Thiocapsa bogorovii: one gene and its partner. The protein of the gene in region 2 interacts with the protein of the main gene of each other region in a pairwise test. Links are inferred from orthologs where the notes say so. Each region holds a gene or a part of one and is shown on either strand. Other genes may lie near its edges. The genes, in order: LT988_RS15150 and LT988_RS02855.

Region 1 (8,080 bases), 2.8 Mb from region 2 along the record:
CAGGATCAGGTCGATTTCGGTGTCGAGCTCGCTGCGCACGACCACATCGTCGTTGACCACGGCGACGATGGCGTCCAGCTCTTGGATAGGCACCTGGCTCGTTGCCGGCGCCGATGCGATCAGCAGACACGCGAGGAGCGACCCGACAGCGGCGCGGCGGCGAGAGGCGCTCGCTCGATGATGTCCGTGTCTAATCCGAGTGATAACCATAGATGCCTCGTTCCAGGAGTGTGTCGATCTGGTTTCCGAATGAGCCGAGTCCGGCAAGCTCGACCTGCAGCATCAGGCTGGTGCTGCCGCTGTCGTTGCCGGTTTGCAGATGTTGACCCAATAACCTCAGGCGCCAGCAGCAGCGACCGAACTCGATGCCGGCGAATGCCTCGACGGTCTCCTCGTTGAGCAGCGAGTAGAGCCAGCGCCCGACGAGCTTGACCTGTGAACCGATAGGTACCTGCAACGAGAGGTCGGTGTCCTCGTAGCGCAGGTCCGGTTGGTCGCCGTAATTGAAGCGATAGGCGAGGTTCAGCCGGCTGCCTTCGGTTGGCGCATATCTCAGTTGCAGGACCCGTTTCTCCCAGGGTGCCTCGGTATCGTTGGGGTTCCATTGCAGGCTTGCCCGTGCGCTCCAATCGTTACTGATGCGGGCAGCGAATTCACCGGCGACGGAGGATTGGACATCGTCTTCCACCGAATCGCCCGTCAACTGCACGCGACGATCCTCGAAGTAGTAGATTTGACCGACACTGGCGCGAAACAGCTCCCGGCCGGTTTGATTGGCGATGGTGCGCGAGGTTAGACCCACGGTGAGTCTGTTTTCGTCGCCGATTCGGTCGTAACCGGTGAAGCGGTTGGGGCGGAACAGGCTGGCGAAGGAGAAGTCCAGCGGGGTTGTGTCGAACAACGGGGCGTTGGATTGGTCTTCGAAGGACGTCAGCACATAGTAGATCCGCGGCTCCAGGGTCTGGAGTGTCGGCGTGCCGAACCAACCGGTATTGCGCTCGAAGACAAGGGTGCCGTCTATGTCGAAGCTCGGGATCGCATAGGATTGTCGCGACGGGACACCCTCGGCTTCGTCGACCAGGTCGTAACCCGTGTAGTAGAGTCGTGCGCGCGGGAGGATATGCCCGAAGCTGCGACGCAGCGGCATGCGCAGGGTCGGAACAGCGACGAGTCGATTGCCGTGGACGCGCGCCGAATTGTCGAAGAAGTCGTACTGACCCTCGAGCCCGTACTCGACCAGGTCGTTCCAACGCCGGGGATGAAGGTCCAGTTCGACGTGCGGCAGCTGTCCGTAGGGGCGGTTGGCCGGCGTGATGGCAGCATCGATGGTCTGGAACTGCTGCACGCGCGCGAGTGCGCGCCAGCCCTTCCCGGAGTAGTAGAGATCGCCGCGCTGCACCAGGTTGCGCAGGCTCGTGGCATCCAGACGATTGCCGAAATCCTGCAGATACTGATCATCCGAGACCGATGCGAAATCGATCGCGCTCGCCCAGCGCGGCCCGAGCCGCCCGGTTTGCTCGATCCGCACCGCACCGCGCGTGCCGAGCTCGGTGGCGCGACGGTCCTCGGGCAACACCTCGGCGTTGATCTCCACCTGCTGGAAGCGATCGAGATAACGCAGCTGCGTGCCCAGCATCAGGCCGCGTGTGCTCATGATGCGCGGTGCGATGGTCGCGTCGATGTTCGGCGCAATGTTCCAATAGTAGGGGATGCTGATGTCGGTGCCGGTCGTGTTGGACGAACCGAAGCTCGGGATCAGAAACCCGCTGCGACGTCGATCGTCGATCGGAAAGAAGATGTAGGGTGTGTAGAGCACCGGAATCTTGCCGATGCGGATTCGGGCATGATGGGCGTAGCCCATTCCGCTTTCTTGATCTAGCTTGAGATCGCGCGCCTTGATCGACCAATCCGCGTTGCCGGGCGGGCAGGTCGAGTAGGTGATATTGCGAAAGCGGCTCTGCTGCTCGGAGAGGATCTCCGCCTCCTCGGCAGTGCCGAGCAGATTCGCGCTGCCGGAGAGGCGATAGCGTGCCGTGCCGATCGTACCCCGGCGGGTCAGCACGTTGTAATCGGCTTTGTCCCCTTGGATGCGCAGCCCCGGCGTTTCGAGAATGACATCCCCGCTCGCGTCGAGCCGACCGCTGCGTCGATCGTAGGTCGATCGATCGGCCAGCATTCGTTGATCGGCCTGCACGACGTCTACGCCGCCTCGCAGCTCAATGACCTCTGTGTTGCGGTCGTAGTCGACACGATCGGCGACGATCGCGACAGGGATGCCCGCGGTCCCCGTCGGCGCCGCGGGCCCGGTGAACCCGGCTGCGCCGGAGCGGGGCCCGCAGAACTCCCAGGGAAGATCCGCATGCAGTCGCGGGTCCCAGGCCGCGGGCAGCTCGAGTGCGCGCGGTGCGAATTCGACGGTCGGTTCCTCCGCGTCCCCGGTTTCGGGGGACGCGAGCAGAGGCAGAGCTTCATCCGTGTCGCCTTGCGGATCCCGGCGGTCCAGCTCCTGCAGCACACCGTCCTGCGGATCCGGTATCAGAGGCTGCAGCGGTGGCAGGGTCACGGGAACGGCGACGGTTGCGACACTCGACGCCGGAGTACTCGGATCCGAGATCCCGACATCGGGCGCGCCATCGGGTTGGCCGGCGCTGGCACCGACCGTATCGAGGACAAGGCTCGGGCCGGCCTGCGCGGCCGCGTTCGTCTCGTCCGCCGGGCGGTCGTCGGCGCCCGCAGTCGCGGCGACGGCATAGAGGATGATGGCCAGGGAAGCGAGGCGCACGATGGATGTCAGGTCGACTCTAGCCGGCGGCGGTCCGAGGTCCGGGCCTCGGATCGGTGGACGGGTTCGCGTTAACCTGCAACCATGGCACATCTGTAGAAGCTCAGCAATCTTGAACCTGTCGCGGGCCGGTCGGTCCGCGGCGCCGACGCGACTGATCGGGGTGTCCGTGTCTGATCGATATGAGTCTATACGCCGCTGGGCGGCGGGGATCTTGGGGTCGGAGGACTTCGAGTTGCAGCCCGCCTCGTCGGACGCGAGTTTCCGTCGCTATTGGCGGCTCTATCATGGCGGTACGACGCGCGTGTTGATGGATGCGCCACCCGATCTCGAGGACTGCGGTCGTTTCGCCGATCTATCGCGACGGTTGCGGGCGGTCGGACTCAACACGCCCGAGATCCACGCGGAGGATCGCGCGGACGGTTTTCTCATGATGACCGATTTCGGCGATCGTCTGTATCTCGGCGAGCTGACCGACGACACGGCCGACCGGCTCTACGGCGACGCCTTGAACGCCTTGGCGATTATCCAAACCCGTGGTCCGACGGAGGGCCTGCCGAGCTACGACGAGGCCTTTCTGCGCCGGGAGCTGGGTCTTTTCAGCGAGTGGTTTCTGGGGTTGCTGCCGGATCCGGTGCTCGCCCCGGAGGAGTCCGAGGCGCTCGCGCGCGTCGAGGATCGGCTCGTGGCGAGCGCCTTGGAGCAGCCGCGGGTGTGCGTTCATCGCGACTATCACTCGCGCAACCTGATGCTGACCGACACCGGGAATCCGGGCATCCTCGATTTTCAGGACGCCGTGGTGGGACCCGTCACCTACGACTTGGTCTCCCTGCTGCGCGACTGCTACATCGCCTGGCCGGCCGAGCGGGTGACCGATTGGGCTTCGGGCTATTTCCACCTGGCCGCTCAAAGCGGCGTGCTCGAAGACGAGGATCTCGGGCGTTTTCTGCGTTGGCTGGACTTCATGGGCGTGCAGCGTCACCTCAAGGCCTGCGGGATCTTTGCGCGGCTGCATCGTCGCGACGGAAAATCGCACTATCTCGCCGATATCCCGCGTACCCTCGGTTATGTGCGCGCGGTGTCTGGCCGTTATCCCGAGCTCGATGCCCTGTCGCGCTTGCTCGACATGCGCGTGCTTCCGTCCTTGGATGGCCTGGTCGCGATGGCGCCGACCAACGGGAGCTGATGCCCTCGCGAGCGCTGCGAGCGGGGCAGATGGCCTCGGGGCCGGATCACTCCGCGGGCGTCGGACGGGTGTCGGTGGTGGCGCGGGTCAGGATGCGCTCGCTGCCGCGCCAGACCTCAAGGCTCAATGCGGCATGAGGGCCGGCGCCGGCGACCGCGTCGAGCAGATCCTGCACCGTGGCGACGTCTCGGTCGTCGATCCGGGTCACCACGTCTCCGGGACGTAGACCGGCCTGCGCGGCCGGACTGTCGCGTAGGGTCGAGGCGACGAGTACTCCGTGTCCGGCACGCAGGCCGAAGGACTCGGCCAACTCCGGGGTGACGCTTCGCCCGCTCAGACCGATCCATCCGCGCGTGACCTGACCCTGCGTGGCGAGCGAGCGCGCCACGTCGATCGCGATCTCGGTCGGGATGGCGAAGCCGATGCCCTGGGCGGTCCCGGTTTCGGTGAAGATCGCGGTGTTGATGCCGACGAGCTCGCCTTGCGCATTGATCAATGCACCGCCCGAATTGCCGGGGTTGATGGCGGCATCGGTCTGAATGAAGCGCTCGATGGCGGTGATACCCAGCTCGCCGCGTCCGGTCGCGCTGACGATCCCCATGGTGACGGTTTGACCGACCCCGAAAGGATTCCCGATCGCCAAGGCGAGATCGCCGACACGGAGGGACTGTGCGCGCCCGATCGGCGCCGCGGTCAGTCCCTGCGCATCGGCCTTTAGAACCGCGAGGTCCGTATCCGCATCGACTCCGACCAGGGCGAGCTCAAGCGAGCGCCCGTCTGCAAGCACCGCGCGGATACGATCTGCGTCCTGGATGACATGGCGATTGGTCAGGATGAAACCATCGGGCGACAGGATGACGCCGGAGCCTAGCCCGGTGCGGGCGGGGGCTGCCCCCGATGGCCCGTGGCGGTGTCCTTGATAGGGCGGCAGGGTCGCACGCGGTGCAGCGGGCTCGGCCTGTGTCGCAAAGATGCTCACGACGGCGGGGGCGACCCGCGACACCGCCGTTGCGAAGGTCGGCAGGTCGCTGCCGGTCGCTTCTGCGATCTTTGTCGTTTGCGGCGACGACTTGTTCGCGCCGGGCGGAGCCAGCGAGAGCGTGAGCACCGAACCCGAGACTCCGCCGATGACGGCCACAATCAGAAGGGTGGTTGGACCTGTCTTGATCATCCGATTAAGCTAAGCAGCCATTGGGCAGCCGTGGGGTCTCCGGCGATGGAGCCGAGAGATCGGCTGTTCCTCCGAGCGTGATTCTAAACGATGGTCGATCCTGACGCATTGGTCGCCTACTGCGACCGTCTCCTCGCCGCGGGTGATTTCGACGACTACGCACCGAACGGCTTACAGGTGGAAGGCGAACGCTCGATCACGCGGTTGGCCAGCGGCGTGACGGCAAGCGCCGACTTGATCGAGGCTGCGACCGCATGGGGTGCGGACGCGATTCTCGTCCACCACGGGTGGTTCTGGAAGAGCGAGCCTCCCTGTCTCGTCGGCATGAAGGGGCGGCGTGCAAGGCAATTGTTCAAGGCCGGGGCCAGCCTGATCGCGTATCATCTGCCTCTCGACGCACATCCGGTGTTGGGCAACAACGCCGCCCTGGCTCGCCGGCTCGGATGGGTCGATGCCGAACCCGCGGCGGACCGCCGAGGACTGTTGTGGTCCGGGCGCTTGAGTCTCGGGTGCTCGCCGGATGCGTTCGCCGCGCAGGTCTCGGAGCGTTTGGGCCGCCACGCGACGCTGATTGCGGCGGGTCGCGAGCGAATCGATCGAATCGCCTGGTGCACCGGCGGCGGGCAAGGATACATCGAGCAGGCGGCCGCGCTGGGTGTCGATGCCTACTTGAGCGGCGAAATTTCGGAGCAGACGACTCACGCCGCGCGTGAGCTCGGGATCGCCTTCGTCGCGGCCGGCCATCATGCGACCGAGCGCTACGGGGTCCAGGCCTTAGGCGGGCACCTTGCAGAACGGTTCGGGTTGGAGCATCGGTTCATCGACATCGACAACCCGGCCTGAGCGGAAAACGGCTCTGAGTCCGTGCGGCTTTGTCTTGACCGATCCGACCGGAATACAAGACAATGCCCGGTCGATTTTGCAGAGAATCGGTATATTCTGATCTTCCTTATTCATGATCATGCGTGAGCCGTCAGCGGATCAGCTGTTCAGGGGGCTCGCGCCAGCCGGGGGTAGTGGCTTATGAGCGCACAAGGCGTGAACAAAACCAGGCGGCGCGTGCTTGTCGCCGCGACCAGCGTGGTCGGAGCCGTCGGAGCCGGCTTCGCCCTCGTTCCCTTCATCGCGTCGATGAACCCGAGCGCCAAGGCGCGTGCGGCGGGTGCGCCGGTGGAGGCCGATATCAGTCAGCTGGAACCGGGCGCGATTCTTCGCGTCAAATGGCGCGGTAAACCGGTCTGGGTCGTGAGCCGCACGCCGGAGATGCTCGAGGCATTGCCGACACTGGACGGCCAGTTGGTCGATCCGGCATCCGCCGTGCCGCAGCAGCCCGAGTATTGTCAAAATGCGACGCGCTCCATCAAAGAGCAATATTTTGTCGTCATCGGGATCTGCACGCACTTGGGCTGTTCCCCGACCTTTCGGCCGGAGTTCGCCCCCGACGATATGGGAGCAGCATGGCGCGGCGGCTTCTTCTGTCCCTGCCACGGCTCCAGGTTCGACCTTGCCGGCCGGGTGTACAAGGGTGTTCCGGCCCCCACAAATCTGGTGATTCCTGTGCATACCTACATCAATGACACCACCATCTTGGTCGGTGAGGATCGAGGAGCTGCTTGATGAGCGCAGAAAAGTCCGAGAACCTCAGCTGGATCGACAAGCGATTCCCGCTGACGGAGACCTGGAAGGCACACCTTTCAGAGTACTACGCCCCGAAAAATCTCAACTTCTGGTCGTTCTTCGGCTCGCTGGCGATCCTGACGCTTGTTATCCAGATCGTCTCGGGCCTCTGGTTGGCGATGAGCTACAAACCGTCTGCCGCCGAGGCGTTCGCGTCGGTCGAGTACATCATGCGCGATGTCGAGTGGGGGTGGTTGATCCGTTACATCCACTCCACAGGTGCATCGGCCTTCTTCATCGTGATCTATCTGCACATGTTTCGTGCCTTGCTGTGGGGCTCCTATCGCAAGCCGCGCGAGCTGCTCTGGATCATCGGCGTCGTGATCTATCTGGCGATGATGGCTACCGCCTTCTTCGGCTATCTCCTGCCGTGGGGACAGATGTCGTTCTGGGGTGCACAGGTTATCGTGAATCTGTTCGCGGCGGTCCCGGTGGTCGGCGACGATCTTGCCGTCTGGGTACGCGGTGATTACGTCATCTCGGATACGACGCTCAACCGCTTCTTTGCCTTCCACTTCCTCTTACCGTTCGTTTTGGCGGCCTTGGTGTTTCTGCATATCGTCGCACTCCACCATGTCGGGTCCAACAACCCGGACGGCGTGGAGATCAAGGAAGGTCCGAAGGGCAACCGCTGGAGCGACAAGGCACCGGCGGACGGGATCCCCTTCCACCCCTACTACACGGTGAAGGATCTCGTCGGCGTGGTCGTGTTCCTCGCGATCTTCTCGGCCATCGTCTTCTACGCCCCGACCATGGGCGGACTCTTCATCGAGGCGCCGAACTTCCAGCCGGCCAATCCCTTCCAGACCCCTGCGCATATTGCGCCGGTTTGGTATTTCACGCCCTTCTACGCGATGCTGCGGGCAGTGCCGCCGATGTGGGGGTCGCAGTTCCCCGGCGTTGTCGTGATGTTCGCGGCGATCTTGATCCTTTTCGCGCTGCCTTGGCTTGACCGCAGCAAGGTCAAGTCGATGCGCTATAAGGGTCCGATCTTCAAGGTCATGACCGGGGTCTTTGCGGTGTCCTTCGTCGTCTTGGCGTGGCTGGGACTGCAACCTGCGGATCCTTTCTTGACCCTGCTGGCGCAGATCTTCACGTCGCTCTATTTCGCCTACTTCCTGCTGATGCCGATCTATAGCTCGATCGACAAGACCAAGCCCGTTCCGGAGAGGGTGACCTCATGAGAAAGCTGATCATTGCCACCTTGGCGCTGTTGATGCCCGCCGTCGGCTTCGCCGCGGGCGGCCATGTCGAGTTGGAGAAG
Region 2 (8,188 bases):
TCGTCATCAATACGGTCATCGGCAATGTCCTGGAGCCGCGGATCATGGGCAAAGGGCTGGGGATCTCGACGCTGGCCGTCTTCATCGCCTTATTGTTTTGGGGTTGGTTGTTCGGCACGGTCGGCATGTTCCTGGCTGTACCGCTCACCGCTACCCTGATCATCGCCCTGGACGCGAGCCCGCATACGCGTCCGATTGCCATCCTGCTCGGTCCCGATATCGAGACCGCAGCCGAATCGGAGTCAGAACGCTAGCGCACACCGCCCCCGAGACGCTCTGCCGATCGGCGCGCAAAACGCGGTCGGATACCCTCAAGGTAACCTTATCGCGTGGAACATGCGTCCGTCGCCGCGTTGAACCAAAACCGCCACCGATCGACCGGACGGTATCGCCTCGAGGATCCTGTTGAAGCCCGCCAAATCCTGCACCGGCTGGTTGTCGAGCATCAGGATCACATCACCGGAGGTCAGCCCCGCCTGCTCCGCAGGCCCGCGCTCGACGCCCTCCACCAGCACGCCACCGCCGGTGACGGACAACTCTTCGCGCTGCTCCGGTGTGATCTCGCTGACGAAGAGACCGATCCGATTCGCAGACGCCTTCTCCGGCTCGCTCGGCCGCGCGGCGAGTTGATCTTCCTCGGGCAGCTCGCCGATCTCGACCTCGAGATCGACCAGCTCGCCGCCCCTGAGCACTTGCAGCGTCACCCGATCGCCGACCGGCGTAATCCCCACCATCGGAGGCAATGCGCTCGAGGTCAGAATGTCGCGTCCGTTGTAGGTGACGATGATATCGCCGGGACGGACCTTCGCCCCCTCGGCAGGACTCCCCGGAAGGATCTGGGCCACCAATGCGCCGCGGGGCTGCTTCATACCGAAACTCTCGGCCAGCTCGCGGGTCACGTCCTGAATCAACACGCCGAGCCAACCGCGACTGACCCGACCTTTGGTCTGCAACTGGTCGACCACGTCCATCACGACGTCGATCGGGATCGAGAACGAGAGCCCCATGAAGCCTCCCGTGCGGCTGTAGATTTGGCTGTTGACACCGACCACCTCGCCGTCGAGGTTGAACAGGGGCCCGCCCGAATTTCCCGGATTGATGGCCACATCGGTCTGGATGAACGGGATATAGTTCTCGCTCGGGAGGCTGCGGCCCTTGGCACTGACAATGCCGGCCGTGGCCGAGGATTCGAACCCGAAAGGCGAGCCGATCGCCAGCACCCACTCGCCGACCTTGAGGTCTTGAGCGGCGCCGATTTTGACCGCCGGGAGCCCCTCGCCCTCGATCTTGAGCAATGCAATGTCGCTGCGCTTGTCGGTTCCGACCAGGGAGGCCACGAATTCGCGCCGATCGCTGGTGCGCACGATGATCTCTTCGGCACCCTCCACGACATGGGCGTTGGTTAGGACGAATCCGTCGGTCGAGACGATGAACCCGGATCCGAGCGAGCGCGACGGGAGGCTATCGTTCGGCAGCTCGCCGTCCTCGCCGAAGAAATGCCGAAAGAAATCCTGCAAGGGGCTCTCTTCCGGGAGGTCGGGAACGGAAAACTCCGGCAACTGCTCGACCGTCACCTGCGCCTGTTTCGTACTGATGTTGACGACGGAGGGGGCGTTCTCGGCGACCAGATCCACGAAGTCGGGAAGCATACGGCTGGCCGCAAGACCCGGCATGAGCGCGCCGCAGACCAATGCCGCGAGGGCGAAGGAGAAGGTTGGTATGGGACGCATGAATGCTCCGGGATCAGTGGATTCGATCGGCTGGCCGCCTCGATGACGGCGTTGCCGGACGTGGCGGAAAAAGGATTTGGAGGGTATCTAAACACGCTCGACCGCCGGGCCGGACCGGCCCTGCGTTTTGTGTCGCCGAACGCTCGCGTCGACGGTCGTCTCGGGGTCGATTCGGATCAGGGCCCCGGAAGGATCTGTACCGGCACGCCCTGCTCGATCCGGGACACCACCGCTTGCTGCTCCGGACGGCTCCATGAGCGCGCACTGTAGCCGCGCAGCCAGAACAACGCCAGACCGAAGCCGAGTGCAGCACCGACCAGAGCCCCCGCATCCGTCCAGGCGCCTTCGGCGACTCCGGTAAGCAGGGCATCTCCCGCGAACGCACCGCCGAGCAGACCGACCAAGGGTGCAAAGTAGACCGCGAAAGACGCCGAAAGAAGGCCACGCTCCGAGATCGCGAGCATCACCCGCTCGCCGACCGATGCGTCCACCTGATTCAGCGCTCGAACCTGCATCGAGCCGCGCCCGAAAAAGCGCTCGATCAAAGATGTACCGCAGGCGCCGTTTGCGGCGCAACCGCCGCAGACCGAGCGCCGCGTGATACGGACCCAGGCATAACGGCCTTCGGTCGAGACGACGACACCTGATTCCTCGATCATCGGCGGATTAGTCCGACGGATCGTCGACGCGCCGTACACTGAGCACGGCCGCTTCGACGGTCTCGGGCGGAACCTCCCCGACGGCCGTAATCTGGTAGCCGTCGATCTGCCGCCCGGCCGCATGTACGGCACCGATGTGGGTCGATCCACGCAGCCCGTCGCGGGTGTCGTCTTCGATATAGATCGAGTACGCGGAAAGCCGATCGGTAAAGAGGAAGTGCTCGACCAGCGCGCCACTCGGATTGTCCATCACGCCCTGACTCACCAATTGAAATCCCACCGGAGGCTCGTCGAAGCGCCAGCGGCCTTCGACGGGGGCCACGGGGGCGCCCCGCAGTCCGGATTCCTCAACCCGCGCAGATACGGTCGGGGTATTCCCGTCGACTGTGATGGCGGTGAACATCAACTGCTCCAGCGATGCACCGTTGCTGTCGATCAGATCCGACTTCAGCGGAAGAAAGGTTTCCTGATCGACATAAAACCGGTACCCGTACCTCAAATCATCGCGCGGAATAATACCGACCACCTCGGTATCACGACCGGCGACCCGCGCGATACCCTGGATCTCGATGCGATAGTGATCACCGAGATGCTCCGGGAATATTCCGTCGGTATTCAAGAGTCCGCCTGCGCCGGATGGACGTTTGACCGAGATCGGATGCCCGTCGGGCAGCACGCACATCACCCGGTCGGGTTCGCGGGTCACGGCCCGCACCGGGCCGTTCAGGGAGAGTAACCGCTCTTGAACCTGTCCCTCCTCGTAGCGGTGGACCAGGTGAAGGGCTTCGAGCCGGTTCTCGTGAGAGTAAACCAAGGTTCCTTCGTAGTTGAGCGACTTCAGCGCATCGGCCATCCTTTGAAGCAGATCACTCGCGCGCTGGATCACGTCATCCGCAAGGCTCGCCTGGACCACGAGCGCGAGCAAGAAGAATATGCCCAACCGGGCCGGGAGCCATGAATCAGCGACCCGCTTCATAACCGACAAAGGTCGCATAAGGCAGCATGCCCTTGGCCCCGGTCGTCGGGGCGGTTTCTTGGTGGGTAACGAGGAAAAGATCGAGCTTGTTGGCCAATTCGGGGTGCTCCAAGTCCCAGCGCTGCGCCGGTATCGCCACAACTCCCGGTTGCGCAGCGAGGGTCGGCGCCGTGCGGACGCTCGGGAGTGGACTCACGCCGTCGAACAGCCCGGGGACGACGAAAACCGCGAGAAAGGCGGCTGCTGCCGCGAGCGCCACGGCTGCGACCGGCCTCTTGGCCTTCGGCGGCTTCGCATCGCCGCGGGGCGGGGCCAAGACCGTCGGCTCATGCGCGATGCGTTCGCGAACCACATCGGCAACACCTCGACGGGTTGCGTGAACGGACTCGCCCCGAATCGCCAGACCAATCGTATGGTAGCGCTCCCATGTACCTCGCAGGCCCGGATTGCCTGCCATGGCATCGACCAGTCGCGCGGTGCCGGCGGGATCGAGCTCGCCGTCCTGAAGCTCGGAAATGCGTTGTCGTAGCTCGTCGCTCATTGCTTCATGCCTGGGCTGAGAAGTCGTGTCGTTGGGATGGCCGTCGTCGCGCCCGGATCTCGAGATCGCGGGCCCGGCGAGCTGGCCGATGAGGAAACCGCACCGCATCTGGAGCAATCGTCCTCGCTGCCTGTTTGACGCGTCGGGATCATCATGGTTCGAGGAGCGGCCTCAACCGCTTGTCGATTGCGTCGCGGGCCCGGAAGATGCGTGAGCGCACTGTACCGATCGGGCACGCCATTGCGGTCGCGATCTCTTCGTAGCTCATACCCTCGAGCTCGCGCAGAACAATGGCCGTGCGCAGATCGTCGGGGAGGTCGTCGAGCGCGCGCTGAACCGTTTGTGCGATCTCTTCGGTCAGAGCGAGCCGTTCGGGCGTCCCCGAGTCACGAAGGCGAACGCCCATATCCATTTGCTCGGCGACCTCGGCCTCGACATCGTCTCCCGGAGGACGACGTCCCTGTGCCACTAAGTGATTCTTTACCGTGTTCACCGCGATGCGATACAGCCAGGTGTAAAACGCACTCTCGCCGCGAAACGCAGGGAGTGCGCGATATGCCTTCAGGAAGGCATCCTGACTGACGTCCATCACCTCGCTCGGGTCGCGGACGTAGCGGGAAATCAGGTTTGCCACCCTCTGCTGATACTTCAACACCAGCAAGTCGAACGCGCGCTTGTCTCCGTTCTGGGCGCGCGTCACAAGCTCCTGATCGGCGGTGCGCTCAGACATGGACACGAGCCTTGGCGCTGCTGACCAGCAATCCCGTTGGCATGGACAATTCCCCGATTCGGAAGTTCGTGAGCCTCCTCAATTGCGGCCGAGGCCCCCTAAAAAAAGCGACAAACCTTGATCCCGCCCATGAAATGGGCGAGTTTACGGCGAACCGCGCCGATCACCCAAACTCAACCCGATCACGTTGGGGATCGAAGGGTCGCCAAGACGTCGAACCTCAACACGTCGCCGACCTCGACGCCCGTGAGATCCCCAAACGAAGGTTCCGATCATGCCAACCACGCCTTACCGCCACGACGTCCTGATTCTCGGCAGCGGCGCCGCGGGACTAAGCCTCGCACTGCGACTGCACGAGGATCTGTCGGTCGCCGTCATCTCCAAGCGCGAGCTCAAAGAAGGAAGCACGCTCTATGCGCAAGGCGGCATTTCGGCCGTGCTGGATGCGACGGACTCGATCGAATCGCACGTCCAGGACACCCTCAAGGCCGGCGCCGGGCTCTGCGACCGTCGCGTGGTTAAGCACATCGTTGAGCGCGGACCGGACAACATCCGCTGGTTACTCGATCAGGGCGTGGAGTTTACACGCGATGAGGCAAGCGCATCGACAGGCGGCTATCACCTGACCCGCGAAGGGGGCCACACCCATCGCCGCGTCATCCACGCCGCCGACGCAACCGGCCGAGCAGTGTCGACGACGCTCGAGGCACAGGTGCGTAACAAGCCGAACGTCACGCTGTTCGAGGAGCACATCGCGGTCGATCTCATCACCTCCAAACATCGCCCCGGCAAGAAAGACCACCGCTGTCTAGGCGCCTACATCCTTGATCTGGGCACGGGACAGGTCGAAGTCCACCTTGCACGTTTTGTCGTCTTGGCGACCGGGGGCGCAAACAAGGTCTATCTCTACACCAGCAACCCCGATGTCTCAACCGGCGACGGCATCGCAATGGCCTGGCGAGCCGGGTGTCGGGTGGCGAACATGGAATTCATGCAGTTTCACCCGACCTGCCTCTATCACGCCGAGGCGCGTTCCTTTCTGATTACCGAGGCGCTGCGCGGGGAAGGCGCACGTTTACTGTTGCCCGACGGAGAGCGCTTCATGCCCCGGTTCGACCCACGTGCCGAGCTCGCCCCGCGCGACATCGTGGCACGCGCCATCGACCATGAGATGAAGCGGCTCGGGACCGCTTGTGTCTATCTCGATATCTCGCATCGTCCCGCCGATTTCGTCATCGAGCACTTCCCGACCATCCACCGTCGCTGCCTCGAGCTCGGCATCGACATCACAACCGACCCCATACCGGTGGTCCCGGCGGCACATTACACGTGCGGCGGCGTGATGGTCGATGACCGAGCCCGTACCGATCTACCCGGCCTCTACGCCAGCGGCGAGACCGCCTACACGGGCCTGCACGGGGCGAACCGGATGGCGAGCAATTCCCTTCTCGAGTGCCTGGTGTACTCCGAGCTGGCGGCCGAAGACATCGCACGCCTGATGAACGACATTCCGCAGCCGCCCGAGGTGCAGCCCTGGGACGAGAGCCGGGTCACCGAGCCGGATGAAGAGGTCGTGGTAACACACAACTGGGACGAGCTGCGTCGCTTTATGTGGGACTACGTCGGCATCGTGCGCACCAACAAACGCCTGCGCCGCGCCAAGCGCCGTGCGGACTTGCTCCAACAGGAGGTCATCGAGTACTACAGCAAGTTCAGGGTCAGCAACGACCTGATCGAGCTGCGCAACCTGCTCGAGGTCGCGGACCTGATCATCCAATCGGCGCTGCGCCGACGCGAGAGTCGCGGGCTGCACTACACCCTGGATTTTCCGGACAAGGACACGACCCAGCGCACCCCGACCATTCTGATCCCGGACACTTACAGACCACGACACGGCGAGTGAGCAAAAAGCCACCGCCGAGCTGTTGACTGAACCGTTTGTGTCACCCCGACGCGCCCTGCCGGGGCCGTGATGTGGATGTGGTGACGAAGGAACCGCTCCGATGCCCGGTGCGGTCGTCGCACTACCCGTTGAGCACGGTGCGGTTCGTACCTCACCGCACCTACGCGCTGAGTCAATCCTCAAGATTGACCCAGGTCGAAGGCGGCCGTTTTCGAACTAGGCTATATTGCCTCGTTACGTCGGAACGATTACAGAGTCTGGCGCGCACCGGGTTTCGCTGTCCAAATGACGATGCGCCATCCCGGATCGAACGTCGAGCACCCGCGGCACAACGGCACTGCCCGGCCCCGAAGCGGTTCCTAGGAGTTCCGCCCGACATCCTCTGAAACTGGAGAACGATCAAGATGACCGACTATGTCCGCTGGCTGAGCGAGCTCGGAATGGACGACGTCCCCGTCGTCGGCGGCAAGAACGCGTCGCTCGGCGAGATGATCCAGAACCTCACCGACGTGGACGTTCAGGTGCCGGGCGGGTTCGCGACGACCGCCGACGCCTACCGCGAGTTTCTCGCCAAAGACGGACTGGACGAGCGCATCCAAACGGTCCTCGACGCATTGGACGTCGACGACGTCACGGCGCTCTCCCAAGCCGGTCCACGCATCCGCGGCTGGGTCATGGAGCAGCCCTTCCCGGCGGCACTGGAAGCGGCGATCGACGACGCCTTCGCCCGCCTCACCGCAGAAGCCGGCACCGCTGCGGTCTCCTGGGCCGTGCGCTCTTCGGCCACCGCCGAGGATCTGCCCGACGCCTCCTTTGCGGGTCAGCAAGAAACCTTCCTCAACGTCGAGGGTCTGGACAACATCAAACACCGGATTAAGGAGGTCTTCGCCTCCCTGTTCAACGACCGGGCCATCTCCTATCGCGTGCACCAGGGCTTCGAGCACCGCAATGTCGCCCTCTCGGCCGGCATTCAGCGCATGGTGCGCAGCGATCTGGCCGCCTCCGGCGTCATGTTCACCCTGGATACCGAATCGGGCTTTCGCGACGCCGTCTTCATCACCTCGAGCTACGGACTCGGCGAGATGGTCGTACAGGGCGCGGTCAACCCGGACGAGTTCTACGTCCACAAGCCGACGCTGGCTGCCGGCCGTCCCGCGATCCTGCGACGCAGTGTCGGCGACAAGGCGATCCGAATGGTCTACGACGACGCAGCGGGCGCCAAAAGCCCGGTGCGCACCGAAGACGTCCCGGATGCCGACCGCCCACGCTTCAGCATCACCGACGCCGAGGTCGAGCAGCTCGCGCGGCAAGCCGTTCTGATCGAGCAGCACTACGGCCGCCCGATGGACATCGAATGGGCGAAAGACGGCAACGACGGCAAGCTCTACGTCGTGCAGGCGCGTCCCGAGACCGTCCAGAGCCGCTCGGGCAACATCATCGAGCGCTACGTCCTGCGCGAGAAGGGTCCGGTGCTCACCACCGGACGCAGCATCGGCAGCCGTATCGGCGCCGGCGCGGCCAAGATCGTCTCGAGCATCGCCGACATGCATCGCGTCGAGGCCGGCGACGTCCTTATCACCGACATGACCGATCCGGATTGGGAGCCGGTCATGAAGCGCGCGGCAGCGATCGTTACCAACCGCGGCGGG

Evidence for each region.
Region 1: the proteins of LT988_RS02855 (region 2) and LT988_RS15150 interact in binary tests that used the Escherichia coli proteins (3 or more experiments, as listed by UniProt). The link is inferred for Thiocapsa bogorovii from one-to-one orthologs.

The regions. Positions count from the first base shown.
Region 1 is NZ_CP089309.1:3,368,427-3,376,506, forward strand. Bases 3,078-5,866 are described here. They hold LT988_RS15150 (S1C family serine protease), read right to left. Parts: upstream 5,140-5,866; coding sequence 4,015-5,139; downstream 3,078-4,014. Other genes in these bases: LT988_RS15145 (aminoglycoside phosphotransferase family protein), read left to right, coding at 3,078-3,968; LT988_RS15155 (Nif3-like dinuclear metal center hexameric protein), read left to right, coding at 5,230-5,866. Also shown: LT988_RS15135 (peptidylprolyl isomerase), read right to left, coding at 1-210; LPS assembly protein LptD, read right to left, coding at 191-2,782; more of LT988_RS15145, read left to right, coding at 2,952-3,077; more of LT988_RS15155, read left to right, coding at 5,867-5,982; petA (ubiquinol-cytochrome c reductase iron-sulfur subunit), read left to right, coding at 6,163-6,756; LT988_RS15165 (cytochrome b), read left to right, coding at 6,756-8,000; LT988_RS15170 (cytochrome c1), read left to right, coding at 7,997-8,080. UniProt on the Escherichia coli protein: A site-1 protease (S1P) that cleaves the peptide bond between 'Val-148' and 'Ser-149' in RseA. Part of a regulated intramembrane proteolysis (RIP) cascade.
Region 2 is NZ_CP089309.1:579,448-587,635, forward strand. The notes cover bases 2,128-5,024. They hold LT988_RS02855 (sigma-E factor negative regulatory protein), read right to left. Parts: upstream 3,907-5,024; coding sequence 3,349-3,906; downstream 2,128-3,348. Other genes in these bases: LT988_RS02845 (SoxR reducing system RseC family protein), read right to left, coding at 2,128-2,389; LT988_RS02850 (MucB/RseB C-terminal domain-containing protein), read right to left, coding at 2,397-3,365; rpoE (RNA polymerase sigma factor RpoE), read right to left, coding at 4,058-4,636; nadB (L-aspartate oxidase), read left to right, coding at 4,911-5,024. In the rest of the region: LT988_RS02835 (AI-2E family transporter), read left to right, coding at 1-254; LT988_RS02840 (DegQ family serine endoprotease), read right to left, coding at 312-1,730; more of LT988_RS02845, read right to left, coding at 1,907-2,127; more of nadB, read left to right, coding at 5,025-6,539; ppsA (phosphoenolpyruvate synthase), read left to right, coding at 6,944-8,188. UniProt on the Escherichia coli protein: An anti-sigma factor for extracytoplasmic function (ECF) sigma factor sigma-E (RpoE). ECF sigma factors are held in an inactive form by an anti-sigma factor until released by regulated intramembrane proteolysis (RIP).